DNA from 2 places in the Cyanobium sp. Copco_Reservoir_LC18 genome. Region 2 is predicted to be linked to the other one. Evidence: predicted binding sites of a transcription regulator. Region 2 holds the regulator's gene; the other holds the start of a gene.

Region 1 (5,895 bases), on a different contig from region 2:
TCAACAGACCGGTGTATCCCCAGATCAGATCGATGGCCAGGGCCGTGATCGCCAGTGAGAAGTAGCGGCCGAAGAGGTTGAGACGGAAATCATCCAGCGCTGCCGGCAGGATGAACAGGGCGATCGCCAGCAGAATCCAGGGGACGAGTCGTTGGAAGATTTTCACAGGTAGGGCCTCCTGGTGGGGAGATGGAACGGGAAGCTGCAGAGGGGGGGACGGACCGGGTCAGGCATCGACCGAGCGACCCTTCTGGGGGAACATGCCGTTGGGGCGGAACTGCAGGAAGACGATGATGAAGATGAACACCAGCACCAGCGACATGCTGGTGGTGGCGAAGAACTCAATCACCCCTTTCGCCGCCAGCGGCATGTCAGGGAAAATCGTCAGCAGGGTGCCCGAGCCGATCACCGACTGGATGATGCCCAGCAGCAGGGAGGCCAGCACGGTGCCCAGCAGATTGCCGACGCCCCCGAGGACGATCACCATGAAGCAGGAGACGATGTAGGCGGCCCCGAGGTTGGGACCCACCGAGCCAAGCAGGGTGATGGCGCAGCCGGCCACCCCCGCCAGGCCGGAGCCGATGCCGAAGGTGATGCTGTCGACGCGGTCAGTGGGAATACCCAGGCAGTTGCTCATCTGACGGTTCTGGGTGACCGAACGGATGCGGAGGCCCCAGACGCTCTTGTTGAGGAACCAGTAGGTGGCCAGCAGCAACAGGGCGGACAGCAGAATGATGAAGATGCGGAGGCCCGGCAGTTCAATCGTGCCGATCATTCCCCAGCTTCCCTGCAGCCATTTCGGGGCGGTGACATCAATATTCCGCGGGCCGAACCAGGGCTTGGCGAGCGGGCGGACCTGGTCGAAGAGGTTGACGGCCACCAGGCCGATGCCGATGGCGATCGCCCAGCCCAGTCCATTGAGATAGGTGAAGAAGGGCTTGGCGGAGAACTTGGCGGCCAGCAACTTCGAGATAATGAAACCAACGCCGACACCTACGAGGATGCCCAGCATCATGGCCGTCGACACGCTTCGGATCAGCTGGATCAGAATCAGGCTGACCCCCCATGTGGCCAGGAGCGTTTCAAGCGGGCGGCCATAGAGCTGCCGGATCAATGTTCTCTCCAGCAGCACTCCAATCAGTGCTGTCACAATGAAGGACAACACCAGTGAGACCGGAAAATACAATTCGAAGATCACACCACCCATGGGCTTGAAAGCCGATTGCACCACGTAGGTGACATAGGCCCCGAGCATCATGAATTCGCCATGGGCGAGGTTGATGACACCCATCAATCCGAAGACGATGGCCAGGCCCGTTGCTGCCAGCAGCAGCACGGACCCGATGCTGAGGCCATCGAGGATCTGAGAAAAGAAAAGTTCCAACGGAATGAAGGTTGAACGTTAGATCCAGCGCTGCTGAGGCGACGCTGGATCGGGTCGAACGTGGTGGTGGTGTGGTGGACTGGAAAGGGGCGGTTCCCGCAGGAACCACCCGACTTTCATTCCCTCACGGATGGCTCCGTGATCACATCTTGAACTTGCCGGCGTCAGGCCGATCCTGGGTCCAGTCGCAGGTGAAGCCCTTGGTCTCGGGAACGAACTGGTTCCAGGGAATCGGGGGGATGGCCTTGACGCTGTCGTAGAGGATCTTGAACTGGCCGGTGGGTTCCGCTTCGCCGATGAGCACCCGCTCGGAGGTGTGGTGGTTGGGGAACATCTTGATTTCGCCCTGGGGAGCGGCGAAGGTGATCCCGATCATGTTTTTGCGCACCGCTTCGAGATCCTCGAAGGTGCCCGCCTTCTCCACGGCATTCTTCCAGAGGTACACCATGTTGTAGGCGGATTCGGCCGGGTCACCCACAACGCGGTCGGCCCCGTACATCGCCTGGAAGTCGGCGGTGAACTTCTTGGAGGCCGGGGTGTCCAGGCTCATGAAGTAGTTCCACGCGGCGTAGGTGCCGGTGGTGTACTCGGGACCGATCTGACGGATCTCCTCCTCGGCGATGGAGAAGGACATGATCGGGTACTTGGCCGGATCGATGCCCGAAGCCTTGAACTGCTTGAAGAGGGCGACGTTGGAGTCACCGTTCAGGGTGTTGATGATGATCCCGCCATCCGGGAAGGCCTTCTTGATCTTGGCGATGATCGGAGCCACCTCGGTGTTGCCGAGGGGGATGTAGTCCTCGCCGACGGTCTCACCGCCAAGGGCCTTCATCTGCTCCTTGATGATGGTGTTGGCCGTGCGCGGATAGACGTAGTCGGAACCGACCAGGTAAACCTTCTTGCCGAGTTTGTCGCCGAACTTGTCCATCAGCCACTGAACCGCGGGCTCAGCCTGCTGGTTGGGAACAGCGCCGGTGTAGAAGATGTTCCTCGAACACTCCTGACCCTCGTACTGGATCGGGTAGAAGAGGATGTGGTTCTTCGACTCGAAGACCGGCAGCATCGCCTTGCGGCTGGCGGAGGTCCAGCCGCCGAAAACGACGGCAACCTTGTCGGAGTCGATCAGTTTCTGGGCCTTCTCGGCGAAGGTGGGCCAGTCGGAGGCGCCATCTTCGGAAACGGCAACGATCTTGTAGGACTTGCCGCCGACCTTGACGCCGCCGGCGTCATTGATTTCCTTGATCGCCATCTCTTCGACTTCTTTCAAAGTCGTTTCGGAGATGGCCATGGTGCCGCTGAGGGAGTGAAGGATGCCGACCTTCACTTCACCGTCAAAATTGCCGCCGGACCCGGACTCGCCCCCGCAGGAGACGAGGGTTACGCTCACGGCAGTTGCGGCGATTGCAGCTGCCAGTCGCCTTGAAAGATGCAGAGACATTGATGCCTGTTCAAGATGAATTGTAGTCGCCGTAACCGACGGCAAAGGGAAAGGTACGGAAGGACGTGGCTACCCCCGGTATCCGATGAGACAGAAAGAGCCCCAGGGCCTGCCGGGGTGAGGATTTGCACGTCACCAAGCTGTCGATATGTTGCATTACCTACGGTTTAGGTGATCAACGCCTGAAAGACGAATACCGGATTTTTGGTCCGCTCTGGCGGCTCAGGCCGCCGCAGGGTCGGGCAGCTGCCGCAGCAGGAAGCTTTCGACCCGGTCCAGTCCCTCGCCACTGCGCAGATTCGTGAAGCACCAGGGGCGACCGCCGCGCATGCGTTCGGTGTCGCTCTCCATCACGGCCAGGCTGGCCCCGACCATGGGGGCCAGGTCGATCTTGTTGATCACCAGCAGGTCGGAACGGGTGATGCCGGGCCCCCCCTTGCGGGGGATCTTGTCCCCGGCGGCCACGTCGATCACGTAGATGCACAGATCCACCAGCTCCGGGCTGAAGCTGGCCGCCAGGTTGTCGCCGCCGCTCTCCACCAGCACCAGGTCGAGGTCCGGGAAGGCCTCCTCCAGCTCCTGCACAGCCGCCCGGTTGATCGAGCAGTCCTCCCGGATGGCGGTGTGGGGGCAGCCGCCGGTCTCCACGCCCCGGATACGCTCCGGGGCCAGGGAGCCGGCGCGGGTGAGGAACTGGGCGTCCTCCTGGGTGTAGATGTCGTTGGTGACCACCGCCAGCTGCAGCCGTTCCCGCAGCCTCCGGCAGAGGGCGTCCACCAGGGCCGTCTTGCCCGATCCCACCGGACCGGCCACGCCCACCCTCAGTTTGCTGCCCATCGCCCCGGTCCAGGATCGGTGCCATCCTGACGCCAGCGCCGAGGGCTGCGGTGGGGGACGGACCGATGCCGACGCTGATCCGTCGCTTCGAGCGCCTGGATGCCCGACTCGTCGCCTCCGTCACGGGCATGGGGGTTGTGGTCTGCCTGGGGTTCATCGAGCTGCTGCGCAGCCCCCTGCAGCAGCTCTCCAGGGTGACGATCGAACTGCTGGCGGTGCGGGCCCTGCTGTTTCTGGCCCCACTGCTGGTCAGCCTGCTGCTGCTGCTGCGGGATGGCCCGCTGCTGCTGGGCCGCCGTCGCCCCCCCGCCTCCTGGGGGCCCGACCTGCTGGCCAGCGGCCTGATGAGCGTCGTGCTGCTGCTTTATTTCATGGCGGCGGTGGTCATCACCGCCAGCCTGTTGCTCAACCAGGGGGATGGGGTGGGGGAGGTGGGCTTCCTGATCGGCCAGCTGGAGCCGGCCCGCTTCGCCTCCGCGCTGGCCAGGGCGGCCGCCTATGGCGGGATCTGTGCCGCCATCTGCCTGCACCAGGCCGGGCGCAGCTCCGCCGGCGCCGCGGCGATGGCCTCCGGCATGGCCCGGTCGCTGCGGCTGGGCATCGGGGTGATGGTCTGCCTCGATGTGCTCTGGTCGATCGTCGTCGATCCCCTGCGCATGGGAGGGACCTGACCGTGACCACCGCCGCTCCCGCCCCCGCCCCGCCGCGGCGCCCTGGGCCCCAGAGCCTGGTCTTCCTGGCCGGCGCGGTGGCCCTGCTGGGGGTGTTCGTGTTCGGGATCGCCCGCTCCGGCAACTGGCTCGCCCCCAGCGTCCGCCTGCAGTTCCGCACCCTCGACGCCGCCGGCCTGCAGACGGGCATGGCGGTGCGCATCTCGGGATTCGCGGTCGGCCAGGTGCGCCGGATCGTGCTGCAGCCCGACGCCCAGGTGCTGGTGGAGCTGGAGCTGCGGGACCCCTACCGCTCCATGGTGGGTCGCCGCAGCCGGGCCGAACTGGCCCAGCTGGGGCTCCTGGGCGACAGCTACATCGCCATCACGCCCGACCCGGCGGCGATCGGCCAGCCCCCGATCGGTGATGGCGAGACGCTGGTGTTCACCAGCCGCCCCGACATCGACGACCTGATCGCCGAGGTGGCCAGCAGCCGCATCCCCCTGCAGCGGGCCGTCAGCAGCGGCCTGACGCTGGCGGAGACCCGCCTGCCCCGCAGCCTTGATGAGCTCGACCGCACCCTGGTCGCCAGCCGCCGCCTGGCGACACGCCTGGAGGCGGACACCCGGCGCAGCAGCAGCGAGCTCAACCGCACCCTGGGGGCCACCCGGCAGCTGGCGGAGCGCCTCGAAGGGCGCGCCGATGGCACTGCCGCCGACCTGTCGGCCCTGATCAAGCGCCTCGAGAGCACCGAATCCCAGACGCGGCCGCTCCTGCTCCAGACCCTGCGCGAGCTCTCCACCATGGCCGCCGCCACCAACCGCCTGGTGAAGACGCTCAACGAGAGCTGGGTGATCGAACTGATCGAGCGGACCGGGGAACCCCGAACCGAGCCGGGCCGCTGATCACCACGACGGCCGCCGGCGGCGTCACCCCTCCACCCGGTCGGCCTGGCGCAGCAGCTCGGGCGGGAACGTCACTCCGATGGCCCGGGCCGTGCGGCGATTCAGCAGCAGCAGCTTCTCGGTCACCGGCTCGAAGGCCATCGTGGCGGGGGATCGGCCACGCAGCACCTGCACCGCCAGGGCTCCGGCCTGGGCCCCGTCGGCCTCCGGATCCCAGCCCACCACCGCCAGGCACCCCGGCGTGGCGATGTCGGACGGGTCGACGGAATAGACCGGCAGGCGATGGCGCAGGCCGGCCGCCGCCAGGGCCGGGAAGCCCACGCTGGTGGCGTAGTCGCCCACCCGCACCAAAGCCCCCACCCGGTGGCTGGCCAGGGTGTCGGCGGCCCGGGTCACCTCCGCCGGCCCGGCCACCGGCTCGACCATCACCACCAGGGAGCGCGGCGCCGCTTCCCGGCGCAGCAGCTCGGCTTCGAAGCTGGCGTTGGCCTCGGAGGGGTTGTAGACGAGACCCACACTGGCCAGGCCGGGCGTGATCCGACGGGCGAGATCGAGCTGCTCGGCCAGGGGATTGGTGCTGACCGTGCCCACCACATGGGGCCGGTGGCGGGTGTAGCTGGTGCCGGCCCCGGCCCCCCAGGGGTTGGAGCAGTAGCAGAACACCACGGGCACCCGCGCCGG
Region 2 (5,895 bases):
TCTTCGAGCCACTTCTTCGGCACATGATGCGGGATGAAAAGTGCAGATAATGATACCTCCTTAAGTGAAGTGTTCTTTCGGAGGCGTTCAATAGCGCTTCGGGCTGCTGTATAAGATTCTTGCGCAGCAGCAGCGCGGGAGTTCTTGAATGCACGTTGTGAAAACTGATCTCATCGCGATCGACAAAGATGCCTGATCTGTATCCCCTTGGATTGCTGCCGGCACCACGCTGAAGGACCGAAAAGCTTGGGTCAGAAATATACCATTGTGATGAGTTACCCTTTACACCTCTGATGACAGCAGGCCTGCCCATTCGTTCAGCTAACGCTTCCTGCAAAAAGACCACTCCTCTCGGAGCTTCTCCCTCAGTCAAGGTTCCAGTTCACCCACGTTTTTCATCGTACCTCGAACGCTTGCCATCACCTGACCACAAAGAGCATGTGATTTAGAAAAAGCCGTTGTGGAGGTGGCTCAGGTGTATGGCATTGTTATGCCTTCCATGTCCCAATGACAAGGGGTAGCCAACGGCTAGATGTCGCACGCTGGAGTTACAAAGAAATGCAAGAATAAATGTCTTCTGCGCAATTGTAAGCGTGGTCCTGGCAATCTAATCTTCTGATGCTATTTGACTAATCTCACCATTATGCGTGTCTCCCAGTCTCATTTGGCGATAGGCTTACCACTTTACCTTTGCAGCATTATCACTTGTTGAAGTCTTATATGCAACAACTGAACCTGATGCCATATGGAAGCATACCTGAGAAATATCATTGAACAGAGGTTCCTGAACAATCGCGATGACATGGTCTAAGTCGATGATTGCATCGTTTGGCAGAATAAAAAAGTTTGGCATATCTAAAGAATATTGAAGGGAGTGCTATGCTTTGACCTACATATTGGATAAATTAGTCATTGACATTATTTGCTTTGCTTCTTCTTCGGTGAAGTATCCATCTTGAAAGAGATTGGCTTCTAGCTCTTGAGGTGTTTCCCCCTCAACATGGATCTCTCGGCCTGCCTCAGTAGGCGGAAAAATCAGGGTTGAACCGCTATCAACTTCAACGGACCCTGGTTCATCGCATGGCTGTGATGTGATAACTTTCAGCCCTCCCTCGGAATAGCTCAGCACTTTTAAGGGCCGATCTCCGAGGTGGCCTTCATAAACCGTGTCCCATTGTGGCGTCATCGTTGAGATGGGTTGTGGTGAATCAAGCATAACTGTTTATTGGACGGTTCCGATAACCACCCATGAGGCAGACTCCCAGCCGCATAAGCCGAAGCTGCAGCGCAGGCCATTCCCCCAGAGCTCTTCCACAGCAGTCTCTGAGCGCTGTGGCGCCGACCGGGACAAGCGACTTAGACGGACCCGATAACCAACTGTCCATTTGGCTACAGAAGTCCCATCCCCCTGCCAACTGCTCCATCCTTCCAAACCCCCCTCAAACCTTCGCCAGCGTCACCCGCTCGGGCTGGTGCTGGTACTTGCCCTGGCGGTCGTTGTAGGTGGTGGCGCAGGGGTCGCCCTCGAAAAACAGCAGCTGGCAGATGCCCTCGCTGGCGTAGATGCGGCAGTCGGCGCCGGAGGAATTGCTGAATTCCAGCGTCAGGTGGCCCTCCCAGCCGGCTTCGGCGGGGGTGGTGTTGACGATGATGCCCAGCCGCGCGTAGGTGCTCTTGCCCAGGCAGATCACGGTGATGTTCGAGGGCACCCGCATCTTCTCCAGCGCCACCCCCAGCCCGTAGGAATGGGCCGGCAGGATGAAGTAATCGCCGTCCTCGTCGCTGTGCATCGGCGCCGGCTCCAGGTTCGCCGGGTTGAACCGCTTCGGGTTCATCACCGTGCCGGGCACGTGGCGGAAGATCAGGAACTCCTTCGGCGACAGCCGCAGGTCGTACCCATAGGACGAGCATCCAAAGCTCAGCACCGGCCCGGTTCGGCCCTCCGGATCCAGGTGGCGCACCAGCGTCGGCTGGAACGGCTCCAGCATTCCGGCCGCAGCCTGTTCGTTGATCCAGTGGTCGTTCTTGAGCATGGCGTCAGCCGCCGCGGCGCAACTGGGTGACCTGATCGGCCATCGCCATCAGGCTGGCCGGCATCGAGGGGCCCGTCAGGATGACATCCAGATGGGCTGGCCGCTGCTCGAGCGCCTCGATCACCGCCTCGGCGCCCAGGTAGCCCAGGGCGATCGCCAGCCCCAGCTCATCCAGCACCAGCAGATCCAGATCGCCCTTCAGCAGCCGCTCCCGGCTCACCTCCCACACCTCGGCCACCGCCTCCAGCGCCTCCTCGGCCGTGGCCCCCTCGGGCCCCTGCGAACCCGGCGGCCCGTCGAGGCAGTGGGGCGTGCCCGGCCGCAGCCACTCCAGCCGGCCGCACAGCCGCAGGCTGCCCGCCGGCCCCTGCTCCACGCCCCCCTTGAGGAACTGGCTCACCAGCACCCGGCTGCCCAGCCCGGCACTGCGCAGGGCCTGGCTGAACACCGCCGCGAAGCTGCCCCGGAACGGCGCCGTGTGGATCTGCAGCAGCCCCTCGGGCTGGCTCACCAGCCGCAGCGGTGGCACCAGGGCCAGCGGCTCGGTCCGCGCCGGAGCCGCCGTGCGCCGGGGGTGGCCGGGGTCGATGAGGCTGGCGGTCATGGACAACCCACAGAAGCGTTGACGCAAGCGACCGGACGCAGCGTCCCGACCCCTCACCTCCCGAATGTAGCGGGCCTGAACAGCCCGGCACACCATCGGTAGTGGCTGGGAACAGACGTACCACCGGCGCCGCCTACGCTCGATCGGCTTCGCCGATGGCCCGCGTGACCACTCCTGCCGACGCCCCCCGCAACGACGGCCGCGCCGCCGACGCCCTGCGCCCGGTGGCCGTCGACTGGGATCCGATGGGCTTCGCCCTCAGCTCGGTGCTGTTCGCCGCCGGCCGCACCCGGGTGCTCTGCAGCGTCTGCCTCGACCCCGAGGTGCCCCGCTGGCGGCGGGGTTCCGGCAGCGGCTGGCTCAGCGCCGAATACCGCCTGCTGCCGGCCTCCACCCCAAGCCGCCAGGGCCGCGAGCTGATGAAGCTCTCCGGCCGCACCCAGGAGATCCAGCGCCTCATCGGCCGCAGCCTGCGGGCCGCCCTCGATCTGGAGGCCCTCGGCGAGCGCACCCTGCTGGTCGACTGCGACGTGCTCCAGGCCGACGCCGGCACCCGCACCGCCTCGATCACCGGCGCCTGGATCGCCCTGGCCGCCGCCCTGGAACGCCTGCAGCAGCAGGGGGTGCTGGCCGCCTCGCCCCTGCGCCAGCAGGTGTCGGCCGTGTCGGTGGGGCTCGTGGACGGTGTGGCCCTGCTGGATCTCGATTACTCCGAGGATTCCCGCGCCGAGGTGGACCTCAACGTGGTGATGGACGAGCAGGGGCGGCTGCTGGAGATCCAGGGCACCGCCGAGGGCGCCCCCTTCCCCCGCTCCCGCCTCGACGCCCTGCTGGATCTGGCCGAACCGGGCCTGCGGGACCTGCAGGAGGCCCAGCGCCGGGCCCTGGCTGTGGCGCCAGGCACCACGACCGGCTAAAGAGTGTCATTGGCTACATGGATCGGCCAGACCGATCCATAGGTTCATCACCATTCGCCACGCCTTGATGGTCGGCGCTACGCGTGGCTTCAGCCGCTACCCCAGCAGTCCATCCAGCGGATCCCCCGGCTCCGTGACCCCCATGGGCGCCCCCGGCGCCACGGCCACCACCCTGCTGGACGTCATCCGCGGCCTGGCCGGCAGCAGCGTCGAGACCATCGAGCGCGGCAAGACGATCTTCTTCCCCGGCGACCCGGCCGAGCGGGTCTACCTGCTGCGGCGCGGCGCCGTGCGCCTTTCGCGCGTCTACGAGTCGGGCGAGGAGATCACCGTGGCCCTGCTGCGCGAGAACAGCCTCTTCGGCGTCCTGTCCCTGCTCACCGGCCAGCGCTCCGACCGCTTCTACCACGCCATCGCCTTCACCCGGGTCGAGATGGTCACCGCCCCGGCCACCTCGGTGCGGCGCGCCATCGAGCAGGACGCCAGCGTCGGCCTGCTGCTGCTCCAGGGCCTCTCCTCCCGCATCCTCCAGACCGAGACCATGATCGAGACCCTCACCCACCGGGACATGTCCTCCCGGCTGGTGAGCTTCCTGCTCGTCCTCTGCCGCGACTTCGGCGTCCCCGGCACCGAGGGCATCACCATCGACCTGCGCCTCTCCCACCAGGCCATCGCCGAGGCGATCGGCTCCACCCGCGTCACCATCACCCGCCTGCTGGGCGACCTGCGCAACGACGGCCTGGTCCAGATCGACCGCAAGAAGATCACCGTCTTCGACCCCATCGCCCTGGCCAAGCGGTTCAGCTGACGCCCGCCAGGGATACTTGGTGCATCGCGGAACCGGGGCTCGGAAGGTGTCGGGTTGGCTGCTGATCCTCGCGCTCCTGGTGCTCGGCGGAGTGCTCTCCACCCTCGGCGACCGACTGGGCAGCCGCGTCGGCAAGGCGCGCCTCAGCCTGTTCAACCTGCGGCCCCGCAAGACCGCCGTGGTGATCACGGTGCTCACCGGCAGCCTGATCAGTGCCGTCTCGCTGGGGCTGATGCTGCTGGTGAGCGAGCGCCTGCGGGTGGGGCTGTTCGAGCTCGACCAGATCCAGGACCGCCTGCGGGACAGCCGCGCCGCCCTGAAGCGCAATGAGGGGGAACTGACCCGCACCCGGGGCGAACTGGAGCGCAGCCGCCTCGACCTGATCACCGCCGAACGCCGCCGCGACCAGGCCCTGGCCAGCCAGCGCCGTGCCCGTGACCAGCTGCTGGCCGCCGAGCGCCGCGTCGACACCCTGCGGCGCGAGCTGCAGCCCCTGCAGGCCGAGCGCGCCCGGCTGGAGGCGGAGCGGGCCCGGCTCAGCCGGGAGGTGCGGGGCCGCGACGCCGAGATCCGCCGCACCGAGGCCGAGCTGGCCAATGTGCGCCGTCGCATCGCCGCCGGCGAAAAGGAACTCAAGGACCTGGAGACCAACGTCATCGCCCTGCGCCGCGGCGATGTGGTGATCGCCAGTGGCCAGCCCCTGGCCACCGCCAAGGTGCAGCTGCAGCGCCCCGACCAGGCCAGGCAGGTGATCGATGCCCTGCTGCAGGAGGCCAACCGGGCCGCCTTCCAGCTGCTGCTCCCCGGCCAGCCCCCCAACCGCCAGATTCTGCTGGTGCCCCGCAGCGACATCGTCCGGCTGGAATCCCTGCTCGCCACCCCCGGCGTCTGGGTGGTCAGCATCCGCTCGGCCGCCAACGTGCTGCGGGGCGAGGCCCAGGTGCTGGCCTTCCCCGACCTGCGCCCCAACCGCCAGGTGGTGGAGCAGGGGGAGGTGCTCTCCCGCACCGCCCTCGAACCCGACGTGCGCGAGATCGACGCCGTGCGCAGCCGCCTCAACCTGCTGCTGGCCGCCGCCTTCGCCAAGGCCCAGCGCCAGGGCACCCTGGTCAACGGGCTCCAGTTCGATGCCGCCGGCTTCAATGCCCTGGCCCGGGACCTCAGCGAGCGCCCCGCCGGCGTCACCGCCAACCTCGAGGCGGTGGCCCTCCAGAACGCCGACACCCCCGACCCGATCAGCGTGGAGCTGCGCTGGCTGCGCAAGGACGCCGCCACCCGGCCGGTGCGGCCGTGAGCGCGGGACCGCTGGCGGCCCCCGGCCCCCTGGCGGGGCTCGATCCGGGCCGCAGCAAGTGCGGCCTGGTGCTCACCGATCCCGGGCGCCGCGAGATCCGCGAGGCGCTGGTGCTGCCCCCGGAGGTGGCCTGGGAGCGACTGGAGCAGTGGCACCGCCGGCAGGCCCTCGCCGCCGTGGTGATCGGCGACGGCACCGGCAGCGGCCCCTGGCGGCGGCGCCTGGAGCCCCTGCTGCCG

Evidence for each region. Region 2 encodes NtcA, which controls nitrogen genes in cyanobacteria. Its sites were predicted from a motif close to GTANCNNNNGNTAC; they were not measured.
Region 1: a site for NtcA is predicted at 2,901-2,914, ahead of urtA (urea ABC transporter substrate-binding protein). Genes of this name have one in related genera too.

Annotation. Positions count from the first base shown of each region.
Region 1 is NZ_ASAC01000004.1:210,496-216,390, reverse strand. Features, by position in the region: gene urtC (urea ABC transporter permease subunit UrtC) at 1-166, opposite strand, end outside; gene L107_RS02290 (urea ABC transporter permease subunit UrtB) at 227-1,384, opposite strand; gene urtA (urea ABC transporter substrate-binding protein) at 1,527-2,822, opposite strand; gene ureG (urease accessory protein UreG) at 3,045-3,659, opposite strand; gene L107_RS02275 (hypothetical protein) at 3,725-4,330, shown strand; gene L107_RS02270 (MlaD family protein) at 4,333-5,214, shown strand; gene L107_RS02265 (ABC transporter substrate-binding protein) at 5,239-5,895, opposite strand, start outside.
Region 2 is NZ_ASAC01000010.1:126,043-131,937, forward strand. Features, by position in the region: gene L107_RS17025 (HNH endonuclease signature motif containing protein) at 1-313, opposite strand, end outside; gene L107_RS04690 (hypothetical protein) at 890-1,129, opposite strand; gene dcd (dCTP deaminase) at 1,440-2,033, opposite strand; gene L107_RS04700 (cob(I)yrinic acid a,c-diamide adenosyltransferase) at 2,038-2,637, opposite strand; gene rph (ribonuclease PH) at 2,802-3,554, shown strand; gene ntcA (global nitrogen regulator NtcA) at 3,697-4,362, shown strand; gene L107_RS04715 (DUF3084 domain-containing protein) at 4,409-5,656, shown strand; gene L107_RS04720 (resolvase) at 5,653-5,895, shown strand, end outside.